2 regions of the Staphylococcus sp. M0911 genome follow, and region 2 is predicted to be linked to the other one. Evidence: a T-box and tRNA genes for the amino acid it is inferred to sense, from the RefSeq annotation. Region 2 holds a T-box; the other holds one or more tRNA genes.
What was found. The T-box of region 2 lies ahead of serS (serine--tRNA ligase). A T-box ahead of a tRNA ligase gene usually reads a tRNA of that ligase, here a tRNA-Ser.

Region 1 (11,354 bases), 150 kb from region 2:
TCCCCATAATATCTTGGCCAATATGTCTACCTGCTAGGGCCCATCTCCTCATACTAATTTGAGGTGTTCGTTGCAATATCTCATTCATCCCACTAGCAATAGTGATTGCAACGTCCATAACAGCTCCAAGTGAACCAATTAATACTGAAGCTAAAAAGACCTCTTTCGGTGGTAAGGTTAAAAAACTCATTGTTTCATATTTAATACCATTGCCATGAGTGAATCGTATAACTAACTCAGCGATACCTATACAAAGAAACGTACCTACAAGTGTAGAAACAATGGTAATCAGTGTTCGCATTCGCCAGCCTGTAACTAGTAATAGAGTCAATGTTGTTGAAACAATCATTGCTATAACCATCAATGTGAATAAACTCGTATTTGGCATTTGATAATGAATATAAATCGCACCTAAAACTGCGATTGAGTTCAAGATGAGTGAAAGTATCGATTGTAAACCTACTTGTCTGCCTACAATTAATATCGTGATGAAGAAAATGCCTGTGATAAGAACGACTAATCCATCGCGCTTTTTCTCAATGATATCGGCGTCGCTCGGATTTTTAGAAATATGTAATAAAACTTTATCGTTTTTAGTAAAACGTTCTGAATCAACTTGTGATTTAACAAACTCGTTAGTGATTGTTGTTGATTTACCTTCAAATTTACCGTTTAATATTCTAACGGTAAGTCGGTCTTTGTATTTGATGTCTTTGTTATGTTGATCGTCAGATACATGTTGTGTGCTCAATCTTTGAACATCTGTTATTTTACCGATAGGCATTTGATAACATTTTTCATTAAAGAAAGTGAATATAAATAAACCTAAAAATATGATGATGAATGCCATAACGACCCAATAAAATTTATTTTTGAAAAAAGTATTGAATTGCATTCAATAAACCCCAATTCTTCTATGAAATAATAGAATGATTATACGCTTAATTAAATTAGATTTCAAAAATAAACCGAAGCGACCTTTTGAATACTGTTAATCCTAACTTGACCTTATATTTAATGGTACGTAGATGTTTTATTAAACAATACTTGTATCGTTTGTAAAGCAACAGGTAAATCGGGTTTATGATTTCCTTTTTTAGTAATCACACAAATCGTACGTTTTATTTCAGTGTGACTGAGAGGTATTTTAATCCATTCATTTGAAGGACTATCTAAAGAAATATTTTGAGGTGTAATCAAAACACCTCTTTCTTTTTTTAAAAGGTATTGAGCTAATTGTTTATCTGATATTGTACGTATGTCTGAAGGTAATTTTTCTTTAATTGATTTTGGTAACACGGTTAGACAAAAGACATTTTGTAAATGCAATTGAGATAAATGAGGTTGCAGTGTTAAGGCGATAGGGTCTCTCTTGTTAGTATATAAATTATAATGTTCTTCGAATAAAGCAGTCATATTTAAATCAGAATGTTGCTTAATTTCATCAGTCAGTTCAAGGATCCCTATATCTATTTCTCCTTTTAATACGTTATCCAAAATGTCATTGTCTTGACTCAAATTAGGGATAACTTGACTTTCTGATTGTTCTTCAAAGATTTGAATGAGGCGACCTAATTTATGGGAAGCTTCACTTTCACTATAGGATAAAAATATCTTCTGATTACTTAATGTCTGTTGATGTTGAAATAATTGTATTGTTTGATCTAATTGATCCAATATTTTAGTGGCTTCCGTTAATAGTTGTTTGCCTTCAGATGTTAATAAGATATTTCGTCCTTGTCTTTTAAATAAGTTAACGTTTAATTCTTTTTCTAACTGAGTCATTTGACGACTTATGGCTGATTGGGCAATATTTAATTCTAATGCAGCTTCAGAAATATGTTCTCGTTTAGCTACTTCTACAAAATATTTAAGTTGTTTGATTTCCATCATTTCAATCCTCACTTTTAGCTACTTCTGCAACTTATCCAACATTACATTTGACACTTATTATAACAGTTTGGTTGTTAATTGTTCTAATTTTTAGATAAATATTATCTAATTTATATATTGAACAGATGAAACAATTACATTATATTAATGATTACTAAATATTAATTGTCAGAAAATTCTAAAAGGGAGTGTGCATCATGTATAATGAGAAGCTAAAAAAGGGATTATACGATTATCGTGAGGAACATGATGCTTGTGGTATTGGTTTTTACGCTAATATGGATAACATTAGATCACACGATGTCATTGAAAAATCATTAGAAATGTTATGTAGATTAGATCATAGAGGTGGTATCAGTGCTGATGGAATGACTGGTGATGGTGCAGGTATCATGACCGAAATTCCCTTTAAATTCTTTGAACAGTTGCATGATTTACCACTACCCAATGAAGGTGAATATGCAGTAGGGCTATTTTTTTCAAAAGAACGTGTGATTGGAAGTAAGCATGAGACGGTGTTGAGTCACTATTTTGAAGGTGAAGGTCTCGGTGTCATAGGTTATCGTGATGTACCAGTTAATAAAGAGGCAGTTGCACAGCATGTAGCGGATACGATGCCTTTTATTCAACAAGTGTTTATCGATATTCGTCACGCTGAAGATATAAATAAACAACTTTATTTAGCTCGAAAGCAAATAGAATATTACGCTGAACAAGAAGGGATAGAATTATATTTTACAAGCTTATCTCACAAAACCATTGTCTATAAAGGATGGCTACGTTCTGATCAAATTAAAGGGCTATATTTAGATTTAACACACGAAGCCTATCAATCGAAACTTGGTCTAGTACATTCAAGATTTAGTACAAATACATTTCCGAGTTGGAAACGTGCACATCCTAATCGACTACTTATGCATAATGGTGAGATTAATACAATTAAAGGTAATGTTAATTGGATGCGTGCACGTCAAAATAAATTAGTACATACACTTTTTGGTGAGGATCAACATAAAATACATCGTATCGTTGATGAAGATGGTAGTGATTCATCAATCGTTGATAATGCATTAGAGTTTTTATCTTTGGCAATGGAACCGGAAAAAGCTGCCATGCTATTAATACCAGAGCCATGGCTCTATAACAAATCGAATAACAAAGATGTACGTTCGTTTTATGAATTTTATAGTTACTTAATGGAGCCATGGGATGGACCTACAATGATTTCATTTTGTAATGGGGATAAGATAGGCGCATTAACAGACCGTAATGGTTTGCGTCCTGGTAGATATACCATCACGAAAGATAATTTCATCGTCTTTTCTTCTGAAGTTGGCGTAATAGATGTTGATGAATCAGAGGTTGCGTTTAAAGGGCAATTAAATCCTGGAAAATTATTATTAGTCGATTTTAAGAAGAATAAAGTTGTTGAAAACAATGAATTGAAATATGAAATTGCTAGTGAACATCCGTATGCAGAGTGGCTAAAAACAGAAAAATATGAAGCGCATATAGATCATGTGAAATACAGTTCAACTGAATATGATGATGAAACATTATTTAAACTACAACGTCAATTTGCGTATACAAAAGAAGAAATGAATAAGTATATCGTTGATTTAGTTTTGCAGAAGAAAGATCCTATTGGTGCTATGGGATATGATGCACCTATTGCAGTATTAAATGATAGACCTGAAAGCTTATTTAATTATTTTAAACAGTTATTTGCTCAAGTTACTAATCCACCTATTGATGCTTACAGAGAAAAAATTGTCACAAGTGAAATGTCTTATTTAGGTGGCGAAGGCAATCTATTGAAACCTGATAAAGCAGTACTTCATCGTGTTCAACTTAAAAAACCAGTATTAACAGAGGCTCAATTAGAAGCTATTGATACTGAGAAGTTTAAAACGACTTATGTTTCAACTATATATCATGATGATTTAGAGACTAGTTTGAAACGATTATCTGATGAAGTGATTCAATATGTGAAAAATGGTTCTGAAATTATCGTATTAGACGATAGTTTGCTAGCGTCAGAATCAGGATTTGCCATGCCAATGTTACTAGCAATGAGCCATGTTCATCAATGTTTGATACGCGAAGGTTTACGTATGGAAACAAGTTTAGTTGCAAAATCTGGTGAGACACGTGAAGTGCATCACGTAGCATGCTTACTAGGTTATGGGGCAAACGCAATCGTGCCATATTTAGCTCAACGAACGGTTGAACAACTCACAAATGATGGCAAATTACATGGTACAGTAACATCGAATGTCGAAACGTATACAAACGTGTTATCAGAAGGTGTTATTAAAGTAATGGCTAAAATGGGAATATCAACAGTTCAAAGTTATCAAGGTGCACAAATATTTGAAGCGGTTGGGATATCACAAACTGTTATTGATAAATATTTTACAGGGACACAATCTAAAATCTCTGGTATTAACATTCAACAAATTGATGAGGAAAATAAAGCAAGACAAGAGTCGCATTCAGATTATTTAGCGTCTGGTAGTACTTTCCAATGGAGACAACAAGGACAGCATCATGCTTATAATCCTAAAACAATTTTCTTATTACAGCATGCTTGTCGTGATAATGACTATGACTTATTCAAACAATATTCCGATACGGTTAATCAACAGCGCCAAGATTTTATTCGTCATTTATTAGAATTTAAGACTTGTAAACCTATTGATATATCAAAAGTTGAGCCTGCTTCTGAAATTGTTAAACGTTTTAACACAGGTGCAATGAGTTATGGATCTATATCAGCTGAAGCACACGAAACATTGGCGCAAGCGATGAACAGTCTAGGAGGTAAAAGTAACAGTGGTGAAGGTGGAGAAGATCCTTTACGCTATCAACCTCAAAAAGACGGTAGTAATAAAATTAGCGCAATTAAACAAGTTGCCTCTGGAAGATTTGGCGTAACGAATGACTACTTACAACATGCAAAGGAAATACAGATTAAAGTAGCACAAGGTGCTAAACCTGGTGAGGGTGGTCAATTACCTGGTTCTAAAGTATATCCGTGGATTGCCGAAACAAGAGGATCTACGCCGGGTATCGGTCTCATTTCACCACCACCGCATCATGATATATATTCTATCGAAGATTTAGCGCAATTGATTCATGATTTGAAAAATGCAAATAAAGAAGCGGATATTGCTGTTAAATTAGTGTCGAAAACAGGTGTGGGAACCATTGCATCAGGGGTAGCAAAAGCGTTTGCAGATAAAATTGTCATCAGTGGCTATGACGGTGGAACAGGTGCTTCGCCTAAAACTAGTATTCAACATGCGGGTGTGCCTTGGGAAATAGGTTTGGCTGAAACACATCAAACTTTGAAATTAAATGATTTACGAAGTCGAGTAAAGTTAGAAACAGATGGTAAATTGCTTACTGGTAAAGATGTAGCGTATGCATGTGCGCTTGGAGCGGAAGAATTTGGATTTGCAACAGCACCTTTAGTGGTTTTGGGATGTGTTATGATGCGTGTTTGTCATAAGGATACATGTCCAGTAGGAGTTGCTACTCAAAACAAAGATTTACGTGCTTTATTTAAAGGAAAAGCACAACATGTTGTACATTTTATGTATTTTATTGCAGAAGAATTACGTGAAATACTTGCATCATTAGGATTGAGAACAGTTGAAGAATTAGTAGGACGAACAGACTTATTACAACGTTCTTCTCATATTAAACCAGGAACAAAAGCAGCATCTGTTGAAATCGAACGATTAATCAACATAGCTGATGGTCCTAATACTAAGGAAATAGCACAGAATCACCAATTAGATGAAGGTTTTGATTTGAATTATCTATATCCAGATGCCAAACAAAGTATAGAGGCAGGTCATGCATTTTCAGGAAGTTATACCATTAAGAACGTTCAACGTGATGTTGGCGTGATTACTGGTAGTGCGATTGCTAAACAATATGGGGAAAAAGGATTACCAGAAGATACGATTTATGTTAATACGGATGGCCATGCTGGTCAAAGTTTGGCTGCTTTTGCGCCAAAAGGATTAACGATACATCATAATGGAGATGCCAATGACTATGTCGGTAAAGGTTTGTCAGGTGGTACAGTCATTGTACAAGCACCTAATTCATTACGTGAAAATGAAATCATAGCAGGAAACGTATGCTTCTATGGTGCATCAAAAGGTAAAGCTTTTATTAATGGTAAAGCCGGAGAACGTTTCTGTATTAGAAATAGTGGTGCCGATGTGGTAGTTGAAGGTATTGGTGATCATGGACTTGAATATATGACAGGCGGCCACGTATTAATACTTGGCGATGTAGGAAAGAACTTCGGTCAAGGTATGAGTGGTGGCGTAAGTTATGTATTTCCAAGTGATATCAGTCAATTTAAGACGCAACATGCACTTAATACTTTGGAATTTAGTGAAGTTATGTATGACGAAGAAATGCAGTTTATTAAGAAAATGCTTGAGAGTCATGTGAAATATACACATAGTTCAAAGGCGCAAGATATATTACAACATTTCGATGACATAAAAAATCTAGTTGTCAAAGTGATACCTAAAGATTATAAATTAATGATGCAAAAAATTGATATTCAATTACGTCAACATAGTAGAAAAGACGATGCTATGTTAGCGGCATTTAATGATAACAGTTCAAGTGTTGATGAGACATTAAAACCAGCAGTAGTTTATTAAGAAAGAGGGATTATCATGGGCGAATTTAAAGGGTTTATGAAATATGAAAAGCAAGCATTAGCAGAATTGTCTTTGATTGATCGTCTTTCAAATCATCATGCATTTCAACAACGTTTTACAAAGGAAGATGCATCTACTCAAGGGGCGAGATGTATGGACTGCGGTACACCTTTTTGTCAAAGTGGATTATCCTATGGTTTTGAAACGATAGGATGCCCCATCGGCAACTATATTCCGGAATGGAACGATTTAGTTTATCGAGGAGATTTTAAAGCAGCATACGATAGACTTAGTGAAACGAACAATTTTCCAGAATTTACTGGACGTGTATGTCCAGCACCATGCGAACAATCATGTGTGATGAAAATTAATCGGAATTCAGTAGCTATTAAAGGAATTGAACGTACAATTATTGATGAAGCATATGAAAATGGATGGGTTAAGCCAAAATATCCTGAAGCGGATAGAGGGCAAAGTGTTGCTATCGTAGGAAGTGGACCAGCTGGGTTGACAGCAGCTGATGAACTTAACCATAGAGGCTATAAGGTCACAGTATATGAACGAGCTAAGGAACCCGGTGGCTTATTGATGTATGGTATTCCTAACATGAAATTAGATAAAGATGTGGTAAGACGTCGTATTAAATTAATGAAAGAAGCTGGCATTCAGTTTAAAACTGGCATTGAAATTGGTGTCGATATCAGTCGTGAAGATTTAGAATCAACATATGATGCTATTATTTTATGCACAGGTTCACAGAATGCTAGAGATTTACCGTTAGAGGGACGTATGGGTTATGGTATTCACTTTGCAATGGATTATTTAACAGAACAAACACGATTTTTAACTGGTGAAATTGACGAAGTAACTATCTCAGCTAAAGATAAGAATGTCATTATTATTGGTGCAGGAGATACGGGGGCAGATTGCGTGGCAACAGCGTTGCGTGAAAATTGTAAATCCATTGTGCAGTTCAATAAGTTTACGAAACTTCCTGAAGAAATCACTTTTGAAACCAATACATCGTGGCCACTTGCCTTACCAGTATTCAAAATGGATTATGCACATAAAGAATGTGAAGCGAAATTTGGTAAAGAGCCACGTGCATATGGTGTTCAAACAATGAGATATGATGTGGACGATACTGGGAAAGTGAGAGGGCTTTATACACAAATATTAAGAGAGACTGAAGACGGTACGGTGATGGAAGATGGACCAGAACGATTTTGGCCAGCAGATTTAGTTATACTTTCCATTGGCTTTATAGGTACTGAAATCACCATTCCACAATCATTTGGTATTAAAACCGAACGAAACAAAATTGTGGCTAATGACAAAGACTTTAGAACGAATCATTCGAAGATCTTTGCTGCTGGGGATGCACGAAGAGGACCTAGTCTTGTTGTATGGGCTATTAAAGAAGGTAGAGCCGTAGCTGATGCAGTTGAAACGTATTTAAACCAAGAAATTCTAGTGTAAAAAAGAATTGACTTTTAATGAACACTATTATATGATAATTATTGTGTTCAATGGAGGAATACCCAAGTCCGGCTGAAGGGATCGGTCTTGAAAACCGACAGGGCCTTAACGGGCCGCGGGGGTTCGAATCCCTCTTCCTCCGCCATTAGAATTTTAAATCCAAGACTAATAGATATAAAAGGCAAGTATTCATTTTATGATGAGTATTTGCCTTTTTTATTTGCCTTTTTATATAGCGACGTTAAGACGGAATTGAACAACGCAGTGCTGACAGTTTTATATGCCTAATAAAGGGGCAGTTTTTAATTGAAACGTGACTCATTTGTGTCTTTGAAGTAAAAGATTATATGAATTTAGTTGAAAGCCTTTACATAACTTGTCTAGACAAGTTATACTTTGTGTAAGATAACAAAGGAGTGAGGGCTATGGCTGTAAAAAAACAAGATGTAAAAGCCATTGTAGATGCAATTGGGGGGAAGGAGAACCTAGATACTGCGACACACTGTGTAACAAGACTACGGTTAGTATTAAAAGATGATAATAAAGTAGATAAAGATGCGTTGAGTGATAATCCATTAGTAAAAGGACAATTCAAAGCAGATCATCAGTATCAAATTGTTATTGGGCCGGGAACGGTAGATGAAGTTTATAAACAATTTGTAGCAGAAACAGGAGCAGAAGAAGCTTCAAAAGACGACGCTAAACAAGCTGCAGCTAAAAAAGGGAATCCAATTCAAAGATTGATTAAATTATTGGGGGATATATTTATACCAATCTTACCAGCGATTGTAACAGCTGGGTTATTAATGGGGATCAATAACATTTTAACTATGGAAGGGTTATTTGGTCCTAAAAAGTTAATAGACATGTACCCACAAATTGCGGACATTTCAAATATAATTAATGTCATCGCAAGTACCGCTTTCATTTTCTTACCTGCTTTAATTGGTTGGAGTAGTATGCGTGTATTTGGAGGAAGTCCAATTTTAGGATTGGTTTTAGGGCTTATCTTAATGCATCCGCAACTTGTATCACAATATGATATTGGTAAAGGGCATATACCAACTTGGAATTTATTTGGCTTAGAAATTAAGCAGCTTAATTATCAAGGACAAGTTTTACCAGTATTATTAGCAACATATGTGTTAGCTCAATTAGAGAAAGTACTAAACAAAGTTGTACATGATTCTATTAAGATGCTCGTAGTTGGACCGGTAGCATTGTTGATTACAGGTTTCTTAGCGTTTATAGTTATAGGACCTATTGCCTTAATATTAGGCACAGGCATTACAAATGGCGTGACTTATGTATTTGAACATGCAGGCTGGTTAGGTGGCGCGTTATATGGTTTATTATATGCACCACTTGTAATAACAGGTTTACATCACATGTTCTTAGCCGTTGATTTCCAATTAATGGGTAGTAGTTTAGGCGGTACATATTTATGGCCAATTCTAGCGATTTCAAATATTTGCCAAGGTTCAGCGGCATTTGGTGCATGGATTGTCTATAAACGTAAGAAAATGGTTAAAGAAGAAGGACTTGCGTTTACTTCAGGTATTTCAGGTGTATTAGGCGTAACTGAACCAGCTTTATTTGGTGTGAACTTACCATTAAAATATCCTTTTATTGCGGCCATTCTAACTTCAAGTGTACTAGGTGCTTTCATTGGTGCTCACAAAGTATTAGGTAGTGTTGGTGTAGGTGGTTGGCCTGCATTTATCTCAATCAAAAGTGAATTTTGGTGGATCTATCTTCCAGCTACATTAATTGCGACAATTGTTCCAGCTGTGTTAACAATAGTATTTTCAAGATTTAGTAATCAAAAAGCTAAAAAGATGGTCGACACATCTAATTCATAAAAAAGTAAAGCGTTCAAGTTGATTAAACCTCTGAGCGCTTTTTATTTTCATATAATACATAAAGGTGGTTTAACAATGAGTGAACAAGACTGGAGAAAATCAGTTGTTTATCAAATATATCCCAAATCATTTAATGATACGACAGGCAATGGTGAGGGTGATTTAAAAGGTATTATTGAGAAACTAGATTATTTACATTTTCTAGGCGTAGATTACATATGGTTAACGCCAATTTATGAATCGCCTATGAACGATAATGGGTATGATATTAGTAATTATCTTACTATTAATGAACAATTTGGTACTTTAGAAGATTTTAAAGTTTTAGTGAAAGAAGCTCATCGACGAGATATTAAAGTAATGATGGATATTGTGATTAACCATACATCAACAGAACATCAATGGTTTAAGGAAGCCATTCAATCTAAAGATAGTCCTTATCGAGACTATTATTTCTTTAGACATTCAGAGGATGGACCGCCCACAAATTGGGAATCCAAATTCGGAGGTAATGCATGGCAATATGATGAAAAAAGTGATGACTATTATTTACACTTATTTGATGTTACTCAAGCAGATTTAAATTGGGATAATCCAGAAGTTAGACAAGCCCTTTATCAAATTGTCAATTATTGGATTGATTTTGGTGTGGATGGTTTCCGGTTTGATGTGATCAATCTTATTTCCAAAGGTGAATTTAAGGACTCTGACAAAATCGGAAAAGAGTTTTATACGGATGGACCCAAAGTGCATGAGTATTTACATGAATTGAATCAACATACATTTGGTAATAAGAATATGATGACTGTCGGTGAAATGTCGTCTACTACCATTGATCACTGTATTAAATATTCTAATCCAGAAAGAAAAGAATTGAGTAGTGTATTTAATTTCCATCATTTAAAAGTAGATTATCCTGACGGTGAAAAATGGGCTAAGGGTAGTATGGATTTTCAACAACTTAAAAAAATATTGATGGATTGGCAATTAGGTATATATGAAGGTGGTGGCTGGAATGCGATATTCTGGTGTAATCACGACCAACCACGTGTAGTTTCACGCTTCGGGGATGATAGTTCTGAATCTTTACGTCAAGCAAGCGCTAAAACATTAGCCATCTCACTACACATGCTACAAGGGACACCATATATTTATCAAGGCGAAGAAATTGGTATGACCAACCCTCATTTCAATTCAATAGATGCTTATAGAGATGTAGAATCATTAAATGCTTATGATTATTTGAAAAATCAGGGATACAACGAGCAAGAAATTTTAGAAATATTAGATCAAAAATCACGTGACAACTCTCGTACGCCAATGCAATGGAATGCAACAAATCATGCAGGTTTTACAACTGGAGAACCTTGGATTTCTATTCCTCAGAACTATCACCATATTAATGTGGAACAAGCAATGAAAGATT
Region 2 (11,354 bases):
AACGTTAACATCATCACAATGACACATAGAATAAGCACGAGATAGATGTTGATCTTAGACTTTTTAACAGATTCAAATTGAGCAATACCTAAAAATACAAACATAGCCGTAATCGCAAAATCTAATCCTAACATCTCTGGATTCGAAATATATTTGCCGAATATAGCACCAACTACACAAGAAAAGGTCCAAAACAAATATGCTGTAATGTTTAAACCGTGCAACCAACGATCATTAATAGGTTCTCCTTTTACATAAGGTGTGATGGCTACACCAAACGTTTCATCGGTCACTAAAGAACCAAGTCCAATTCGATTCCATAAACTATAAGACTTAAAATTAGGTGCTAACGTCATACTTAATAAAAACATACGTGAATTAACAATAAACGTTGTCAACACTATCGCTGTTATCGGTGTTCCAGCTATGACTAACGCACATATAATAAATTGCGCCGCACCAGCATAAATAATTAAACAAAGTAATATAATTTCTAATAAACTAAACTTTTGAGATGCAGCAACAATACCGAATGAAATACCAACACCTGCATATCCTAATAATGTTGGAATACATTCTTTAACACCTTGTCTAAATGTGAGATGGGTCATCTTGCCTCCCCTTTCTAGTACCAAATGCATTTACGTTTAAATAATAAACTCAAGTCTAATATACAATGATGAAAACGGCAATCACTTTAGACGTCGGTATGTGTGACGTAAGACAACCCTCATTTTAAAAACGTCGTAAATACAGCGTTTATAATATGACAGAATTTTCCGTAAACAATTAGACCCTCCTCTATTTTTGCATCTAAATTTTACTTAATGACCCTCCCCTACCCTCTTACTTTTGATTATTCGCATAAAAAATACGCGGCAATGATGGCTCTTCATTACCGCGCATTGTATAGCTTATTTATTCGCTAACAATCTAAATTATTTAGTTGGCTTTTGAATATGAGTTTTACCACCCATGAATGGTACTAAGGCTTCAGGGATTGTTACTGTACCATCTTCATTTTGGTAGTTCTCAACGATTGCTGCGAATGTACGACCTACAGCTAAACCACTACCGTTTAACGTATGCGCTAATTCAGGTTTAGCTGCATTATCACGTTTGAAACGGATATTGGCACGTCGTGCTTGGAAGTCAGTACAGTTTGAACATGAACTGATTTCTTTGTAGTCGTTATAGCTTGGTAACCATACTTCTAAGTCGTATGTTTTACTAGCACTGAAACCAATGTCTCCAGTACATAAGATAACACGACGATATGGTAATCCTAATTCTTCTAAGATCGCTTCAGCGTTTGTAGTCATTTCTTCTAAAGCATCCCAAGAATCTTCAGGTTTTTCAAAGCGTACCATTTCAACTTTGTCGAATTGGTGTAAACGAATTAAACCTCTTGTATCTCTACCAGCTGAACCCGCTTCACTACGGAAACATGCAGATTGTCCAGTGAATTTTTCAGGTAAGACACCTGGTTGGATGATTTCATCACGATAGAAGTTTGTTAAAGGTACTTCAGCAGTTGGAATTGTATATAATCCTTCTTTTTCCACTTTAAATAAATCTTCTTCGAATTTAGGTAATTGACCAGTACCATACATTGTATCAGCGTTAACTAATTGAGGTACCATCATTTCAGTGTAACCATGTTGTGTTGTATGTTTCGTAATCATGTAGTTCATTAATGCACGTTCTAATTGTGCACCGTCTCTTGTTAGATAAACGAAACGTGCACCAGAAATTTTAGCGGCACGATCGAAGTCAGCCATTTTAAGATCTTCTACGATATCCCAGTGTGCTTTCGCTTCGAAATCAAATTCACGTGGTGTACCCCACTTTTTAACTTCGATATTTTCTTCATCTGAAGCACCTTGTGGCACATCGTCATTGATAAGGTTTGGAATACGACATAGAATGTCTGTCATTTTATTATCAATTTCATTTAATTGTGTATCATATTCTTTAATGTCATCACCTAATTGACGCATTTCAGCAATAACATCATCAGCATTTTCTTTATTACGTTTTTTCTGAGCGATTTCTTCACTTACTTTATTACGTTTCGCTTTCATCTCTTCTGTCTTGCTTATTAATGTACGACGCTTTTCATCTAATTCTAATACCTCATCGACTACTTTAGGGTCGTCTCCTCTTAATTCAATTTTGCTCTTAACTTTGTCTGGCTCTGTTCTAAAAAGTTTAATATCTAACATGAAACCTTCATCCTTTCCCATAAAAAATATATATTTAGCATGCCAACTATGTATATAAAAGCATACAAAAAGACCACGCCCCGACAAGGGACGTGGTCTACGCGTTGCCACCCTATTTAACAAACAAAGCAAACACTTAATAAAATGTTACTTCATTTGCACTTAACTAAAATAACGGTTATTCGCCGATTGCTCACTAAATGTAGGTAGATTCACATTAAAGTGGATTACTTGTTCTCACTAACCACAAGCTCTCTGAAATCCATCAATAATACTACTTGGCCTACGAACAATGTTTTATTAACTTACTCACAATATAGCAAAGTTTTTTGTAATTTTCAAGTTATTTTAAAATTCAATCATTTTCATTTTATGAATGTCTTAATGATACGCACTATCCTTTAAGTACTGTGCTACGGCTTCTATATCCTTATGGAATTGTCTATCTTGTTTGATAGATGGCACAATGTTTCTAAATTCGTCATATTTGTCTCGTGTTTTAGGTGATAGTTGATTAACCCCTTTTAACTCAACTGCTTGTAACGCAATAATACATTCAATCGCAATAACACGTCGTGCATTTTCAATCATTTGATAACCATGTCTTGAAGCAATTGTACCCATAGATACATGATCTTCTTGGTTAGCTGAAGATGGGATAGAATCTACACTCGCTGGATGTGCTAGTGTTTTATTCTCTGATACTAAACTTGCTGCCGCATATTGCATAATCATCGCGCCACTTTGTAAACCAGGTTCAGGACTTAAGAATGCAGGTAGACCGTTATTCAATTGCGGATTCACTAGTCGTTCCACACGTCGTTCTGAAACATTCGCTAATTCACTGACACCTAACTTCAAATGATCAAGCGCAAAGGCGATAGGTTGTCCATGGAAGTTACCACCAGATATAACTGTTGTTTCACCGTCTTCATCAAAGATAAGTGGATTATCATTTGAAGCATTCATTTCAAACTCTAACTTTTCTTTTACGTAGTTAAACACTTGATAACTAGCGCCATGAATTTGTGGAATACAACGTAAAGAATACGCATCTTGAACACGAATCTCAGCTTGTCTTGTTGTTAACTTTGAATCTTCTAACCAATCACGCATACGTGCTGCGACATCTACTTGTTCTTGACTGTTTCTAACTGCATGCACTCTATGATCATATGCATCAACAATACCATTTAACGCTTGATGCGTGAGCGCCGCAATCCACTCTGCTTGGTAACCTAGGTCTTCCGCTTCAATATAGTTAATGACCCCTTGAGCAGTCATAGCCTGTGTGCCGTTAATTAATGCTAATCCTTCTTTAGCTTGTAAATGTAATGGTGCTCTTCCTAATTCATTTAAGACATAACGACTATCAACTTCTTCGTTTTTAAAGTAAACAAGCCCTTCACCAATAAGTGCTAAAGCTAAATGAGATAATGGTGCTAAATCCCCTGATGCACCGAGTGAGCCTTGTTGAGGAATCACAGGTATAATACGCTCATTAATGAAATATTTGAGCTGATCGACCAATTCTAACGTTACACCTGAATTTCCTTTTAATAATGTATTAAGACGTAAAATCATCATCACGAGTGATACTTCTTCAGAAAATGGTTCGCCCATCCCACAAGCGTGTGAACGTATTAAATTAACTTGTAAGTCATTATATTGAGTCGAATCAATACGCACATCACTAAATAAACCAAACCCTGTAGTGATCCCATAAATGGTTTCTTTATCATTAATAATTCTTTCTACTACACTTCTACTTTTTTTAACTCTTTCTAATGCTTCCTCAGTGATTTCAATTTTTAAATCTTGGTGTAATAATTGTTTAATATCCTCAATCGTTAAAGCATCTCCATTTAAAAATAAAGTCATAGAAACAGCTCCCCTTTATGTAGAATTAAAACTTCCATTATCAAAAAGTATACGTTTTCATTTTTATATAAACAATACTTTTTACAATTTTTATAATACATTAACAATTTAATTATTTAATACACTAAAATATTGTCACTGTTATATTAGGTTTCTATATCGTTACATTTCTTAAATTTCTATTGACGAAAGTGTATTACAGGTATAGTATTCATAATTGTATTTAAAAGCACACGCATCGTTGTGACTTATATTCAATATAAAATGAATCATTGAACATAGACCGGTCAGTATAATAGAAATAAATAATCCGGTAAAAGGAGGTTTAGGTAGATGGAAACTTTAGATACTATTAATATTCCTAAAAGAAAAGAAGAGTCTCATAAAGGGGATTACGGTAAAATCCTATTAATTGGAGGATCTGCCAATTTAGGTGGTGCAATCATGTTAGCAGCACGTGCATGTGTATTCAGTGGTAGTGGATTGATTACTGTAGCTACACATCCAACTAATCATGCTGCATTACATTCTCGATGCCCGGAAGCAATGGTTATCGATATTAACGATACAAAGATGCTTACTAAAATGATTGAAATGACAGACAGTATCTTAATTGGTCCAGGACTTGGCGTAGACTTTAAAGGAAATAATGCGATTACTTTCTTATTGCAGAACATCCAACCTCATCAGAATTTAATAGTAGACGGTGATGCTATTACGATTTTTAGTAAACTTAAACCTCAACTACCTTCATGTCGAGTAATTTTTACGCCACATCAAAAAGAGTGGGAACGTTTAAGTGGTATCCCAATTGAAGAACAAACATATGAGCGTAATCGTGAAGCGGTTGATCGTATTGGCGCGACAGTTGTTCTAAAAAAACATGGTACTGAGGTTTACTTTAGAAACGAAGATTATAAACTATCTATCGGTAGCCCAGCTATGGCAACTGGTGGTATGGGTGATACTTTAGCAGGTATGATTACTAGCTTCGTAGGTCAATTTGATAGTATTAAAGAAGCGGTAATGAGCGCCACATATACACATAGTTATATCGGAGAAAAGCTTTCTGAAACGATGTATGTCGTACCACCATCACGTTTAATCAATGAAATTCCATTCGCAATGAAACAATTAGAAGAATAGCTTATATAGGGAATATGGTCACATTTAACAGTCACCATATCCCTTTTTATTACATAAAAATAAGACTCCCCTGGTGATAGGGGAGTCTTATTTTTTTACTTTATATTATTGTTTATTCATCTTCATTATTGTCTGAATCATTTTCGATATCTTCATTTACGCGATCCATAAAGTCTTGTCTTACATCGATTCGTTCATCGCCATCTTGATTGTCTTCTGAACCTTGTTCTTCATCAGTAACTTCAGTTTGAATCGCTTTGCCTGGTGCGCCACCTTCAATAACTTCTTCGCTATTAGACTCACCTTGAGCATTATCACTTTCAATATCTGATTCTGCTTCATCAGCGTCATCTTCTTGTTTTACTTTAGCTACTGTTGAAACAAATTGGTCATCACCTAGACGCATAAGTCGAACACCTTGTGCAGAACGACCATTTTGTGAGATGTCATGTACATCTAGACGTATAATCACACCTGCATTCGTTACAACCATTAAGTCTTCTTCACCTGTAACAGTTGTAATACATACGATGTTACCATTACGTTCTGTAATTGTTGCCGTCTTAATACCTTTACCGCCACGATTTGATAATCGGTAATCAGCAACTGGTGTACGTTTACCGTAACCATTTTCAGTAACAACTAATACTTCATCTTCACTATTCGCATGTGCGACGTCTAAACCGACTACTTCATCACCTTCACGTAATGTGATACCTTTCACACCTGCTGCTGTACGGCCAAGTGGACGTAATGCTTTTTCAGAGAATCTAATCAATGAAGCATGTGCAGTACCAATAAGGATATCTTCTTCACCATCGGTTAGTCTAACTGCAATTAACTCATCATCTTCTTTAAAGTTAATCGCAATTTTACCATTCTTATTAATACGAGAGAAGTTACTTAATGATGATCGTTTAACGATACCTTTACGTGTTGCAAATACTAGGTAATCGTCTTCACTTTCAAGGTCTTTAACAGCAATCATTGTACTGATACTTTCATCATTTTCAAGTTCAATCGCATTAACAATTGGGATACCTTTGGATTGACGAGATAATTCTGGTACTTCGTAACCTTTAAGTTTGTATACGCGGCCTTTATTCGTAAAGAATAAGACATTGTCATGAGTACTTAAAGTAACTAATTGACTCACAAAGTCTTCTTCTAATGTATTCATACCTTGTACACCACGACCACCACGGTTTTGTGCACGATATGTAGATACTGGAAGACGTTTAATATAATTGTTATGACTTAATGTAATTACAATTTGTTCTTCTGGGATTAAATCTTCATCTTCTAAATCATCTAATCCGCCAAGTTGAATTTCTGTACGACGTTCGTCACCATAACGTTCTTTAATTTCTGTTAATTCGTCACGAACTAATTGTAGTAATACTTCTTCATCCGCTAAAATCGCTTCTAATTCATCAATATAAGCTAATAATTCGTTATATTCTGATTCAATTTTGTCTCTTTCTAAACCAGTTAAACGTCTTAAACGCATATCTAAGATAGCTTGTGCTTGTCTTTCAGATAACTTGAAGCGTTCTTGTAAGCTTTCCATTGCCACTTTATCTGTTTCAGATTCACGAATCGTACTAATGATTTCATCAATATGATCAAGTGCAATTCTTAAACCTTCTAAGATGTGGGCACGGTCTTTTGCTTTTCTTAAATTGTATTCTGTACGTCTACGTACAACCGTTTTTTGGTGTTCTAAGTAATGGACTAATGCTTCTTTAAGATTAATTAACTTAGGTCTGCCATTGACTAAGGCAATCATATTTACACCAAATGATGTTTGTAATGGTGTTTGTTTATATAAGTTATTTAAGATAACACTTGCGTTAGCATCCTTACGAATATCAATAACAACTCTTACACCCGTACGTAAACTTGTTTCATCACGTAAGTCAGTAATACCATCAATTTTTTTATCACGTACAAGTTCAGCAATTTTTTCGATCATTCGTGCTTTGTTAACTTGGAATGGAATTTCTGTAACAACAATACGTTGACGGCCACCGCCACGTTCTTCTATTTCAGCACGTGAGCGCATTTGTAAAGAACCTCTACCTGTTTCATAAGCACGTCTAATACCACTTTTACCTAAGATAAGACCAGCAGTTGGAAAATCTGGACCTTGAATATCTTCCATTAATTCACTGATTGAGATGTCTGGATTCTTACTTAAACTAAGCACACCATCAATCACCTCTGTCAAATTATGAGGTGGTATGTTAGTCGCCATACCTACGGCGATACCTGCCGCACCATTAACTAATAAGTTAGGGAAACGTGCAGGTAAGACTGCCGGCTCTCTTTCGTTACCATCATAGTTATCGATAAAATCAATTGTATCTTTATTGATATCACGTAGTAATTCTAGCGTAATTTTAGTCATACGCGCTTCGGTATAACGCATGGCAGCTGCGCCATCACCATCCATGGAACCAAAGTTACCTTGTCCATCCACAAGTGGATAACGATAACTGAATTCTTGTGCCATTCTTACCATAGCCTCGTAAATAGATGAGTCACCATGTGGGTGATATTTACCCATAACATCCCCAACGATACGTGCGGATTTTTTATATGGCTTATCTGGAGTCATACCTTGCTCATTTAATCCATACAGTATACGACGATGTACTGGTTTCAATCCATCTCTGACGTCTGGTAATGCACGAGAAACGATAACACTCATTGCATAGTCTAGGAATGATTCGCGCATTTCATTGGTTATATTTCGTTCATTAATTCTTGATTGAGGTAATTCAGCCATCAAGAGATCCTCCTTCAAAAGTTCAGTTCATAGTGCTTAGAAATCTAGGTTGGCATAGACCGCGTTATCTTCAATAAATTGTCTACGGTTTTCAACAACATCACCCATTAACATTTCAAATGTTTGGTCGGCATCAATTGCATCTTCTAATGTTACTTGTAACATTGAACGGTGTTCTGGATTCATCGTTGTTTCCCATAATTGATCGGCATTCATTTCACCAAGACCTTTATAACGGGCAATAGACCATTTAGGTGTTGGATTTAATTCTGCTTTTAATTTATCTAATTCTCTATCGTTGAAGACATAGTATTTTTGTTTACCTTGCGTTAATTTGTATAACGGTGGTTGGGCAATATATACATATCCCGCTTCAATTAGCGGTCTCATGAAACGATAGAAGAATGTTAATAATAATGTTCTAATATGAGCACCATCAACATCGGCATCTGTCATAATTACAATTTTATGATATCGTGCTTTACTAATATCAAATTCTCCACCAATACCAGTACCAAATGCTGTGATCATAGAACGAATTTCATTGTTATTTAAAATACGATCTAGACGTGCTTTTTCAACATTAAGAATCTTACCTCTCAATGGTAAAATTGCCTGTGTACTTGAGTCACGGCCTGATTTAGTAGACCCACCGGCAGAGTCCCCTTCGACTAAGAATATTTCACTTTCTTCAGGGTTTTTACTAGAGCAGTCAGCAAGTTTACCAGGTAAACTTGAAATCTCTAATGCTGATTTACGACGTGTCACTTCACGTGCTTTCTTTGCAGCTACACGTGCGCGAGATGCCATAATACCTTTTTCAACAATAATTCTACCAACGCTAGGGTTTTCATATAAGAAACGTTCAAAGTGTTCAGAGAATAATTTATCTACAACTTGTCGTACTTCAGAGTTTCCTAATTTTGTTTTCGTTTGACCTTCGAATTGAGGATCACCATGTTTGATAGAAATAATAGCTGTTAAACCTTCACGTGTATCTTCACCTGAAAGTCTATCTTTATCTTCTTTGATTATTTTACTGTTCATACCATAACTATTTAACACACGCGTTAACGCACGTTTAAAGCCATCTTCATGCGTACCACCTTCATACGTGTGGATATTGTTGGCATATGTTAATAAATTCGTTGAATAGCCTTTATTATATTGGATCGCAATTTCAACTTCGATATCATCTTTAGATTGGTGAATGTAAATAGGTTCGCCATGGATAGGTTCTTTATTTTCATTCAACATTTCTACATAAGACTTAATCCCACCCTCATAGTGATAAGAATCTTGTCTGATATCATCTTCGTCTCGCTCATCAGTTAAAGTGATTTGAATACCTTTGTTCAAGAATGCTAACTCACGAATACGTTGTTGTAATGTTTCATAGTTGTAAACTGTTGTTTCGGTAAAGATACTGCTATCTGCTTTAAAACGTATTGCTGTACCCGTCTTATCTGTGCTACCAATTTCTTTTAAATCAAATTGAGGTACACCTTTTTTATAGGCTTGGTGATAAATCGTATCGTTACGGTGTACGTATACTTCTAAATCTTCTGATAGGGCGTTAACAACAGATGAACCTACACCATGTAGACCACCTGATACTTTGTATCCGCCGCCACCGAATTTACCTCCGGCGTGAAGTACAGTTAAAATAACCTCAACTGCTGGACGTCCCATTTTTTCTTGAATATCTACTGGGATACCACGACCATTGTCAGTAACTTTAATCCAATTATCTTTTTCAATTGTTACGTTAATTTCGTCAGCATAGCCTGCTAATGCTTCGTCAATACTATTATCAACAATTTCCCATACTAAATGGTGCAAGCCTCTTTCTGAAGTTGAACCGATATACATACCAGGTCGTTTACGGACCGCTTCTAGTCCTTCTAATACTTGTATCTGCCCAGCACCATAATTATCTGTGTTGTTTACATCTGACAATGTATTCACCATCACTTTCTGTTACTTTATAATTTCACCTTGATTTATACGGTATAACTTAGCATTATTCATAATTTCATGATCAATACCGTCTACGGATGTCGTAGTTACAAATGTCTGTACTTTATGTTGAATTGTACTCAATAAGTGCGTTTGACGTGAGTCATCTAATTCACTCAACACATCATCTAGTAATAAAATTGGATATTCTCCAACTTCTATATTCATTAGTTCAATTTCAGCTAACTTAATCGACAATGCAGTTGTTCTCTGTTGACCTTGTGAACCATAAGTTTGCGCATCCATGCCGTTAACGTTAAAACCTAAGTCGTCACGATGTGGTCCAAAGAGACACACACCACGGTCTTTTTCTCTTTGAAGATTGTCATTAAGTAATGTCAGAATCTCTTCTAACATTTCTGATTCTGATTGATCCTGATGACTGAATTTCAAACTTGGTAAATACTTAAGCACCAATGCTTCACGCTCATTCGTAATGCCTGCATGAATAGGTTGAGCTAATTGTTCTAGTTCTTTAATAAAATGTTCACGACGCAACGTCACCTTTAACGCATATTCAGCAAATTGTTGATTTAAGACTTCCAGCATAGTGGTGTCAGTCTTATTACCAATTTGTAGCTGTTTTAGGTAGTTATTCTTTTGTTTTAAAATACGTTGATATTGAGAAAGGTCGTTCAAATAGACAGCTGATATTTGTCCTAACTCCATGTCTATAAAACGACGGCGTATTAGAGGTGATCCTTTCACGATATTCAAATCTTCCGGCGCAAAAAGAACCACGTTTAGATGTCCGATATATTGTGTTAGCCTACTTTGCTCTAGGTGATTGACCTTCACTTGCTTACCTCTTTTAGTAATGAACATCGTCAGTGGCATTGTGCCATGTCTATAGTTTAGCTCACCTTCTATTTTAGCATACTCAGAATCAAAACGTATGAGTTCCTTATCATTAGAAGTTCTGTGGCTTTTTGCCAAAGCTAAAGTGTAAATTGATTCAAGGAGATTCGTCTTTCCTTGTGCATTCTCACCTATGAGAATATTCACTTCAGGATGACAATCGATTGTAACCTGTTCATAGTTACGATAGTTTTCCAATTGGAGTGTATTTAATTTCATTGTTCACCTTGGTGAATGATTAAAAAAGCACCCGTATCTTCAGGCAATTCAGGTATATCGATACGATCATGGTGTTCTAATTTTTTGCCACGTCTAACTTCACGTTGACCATTAATTAAAACCTCGAAATCTTGTAGGAACCATTTCGCTTGGCCACCTGATTCAATAATACCTTCTGTTTTCAGAAATTGACCTAAAGTAATGTCACCTTCTAC

Region 1: it has a tRNA-Ser gene. The T-box ahead of serS (serine--tRNA ligase) is inferred to sense a tRNA for this amino acid. The anticodon was not compared.

What each region holds. Positions count from the first base shown of each region.
Region 1 covers NZ_CP022881.1:2,289,731-2,301,084, reverse strand. Annotated here, with positions in the region: gene ssp1_RS11190 (YibE/F family protein) at 1-895, opposite strand, end outside; gene gltC (glutamate biosynthesis transcriptional regulator GltC) at 1,015-1,890, opposite strand; gene gltB (glutamate synthase large subunit) at 2,091-6,587, shown strand; gene ssp1_RS11175 (glutamate synthase subunit beta) at 6,603-8,066, shown strand; tRNA gene ssp1_RS11170 (tRNA-Ser) at 8,119-8,211, shown strand; gene treP (PTS system trehalose-specific EIIBC component) at 8,492-9,928, shown strand; gene treC (alpha,alpha-phosphotrehalase) at 10,004-11,354, shown strand, end outside.
Region 2 covers NZ_CP022881.1:3,330-14,683, reverse strand. Annotated here, with positions in the region: gene ssp1_RS00050 (AzlC family ABC transporter permease) at 1-611, opposite strand, end outside; gene serS (serine--tRNA ligase) at 939-2,225, opposite strand; T-box leader at 2,309-2,523, opposite strand; gene hutH (histidine ammonia-lyase) at 2,607-4,106, opposite strand; gene ssp1_RS00035 (NAD(P)H-hydrate dehydratase) at 4,440-5,252, shown strand; gene gyrA (DNA gyrase subunit A) at 5,365-8,043, opposite strand; gene gyrB (DNA topoisomerase (ATP-hydrolyzing) subunit B) at 8,080-10,014, opposite strand; gene recF (DNA replication/repair protein RecF) at 10,024-11,139, opposite strand; gene yaaA (S4 domain-containing protein YaaA) at 11,136-11,354, opposite strand, start outside.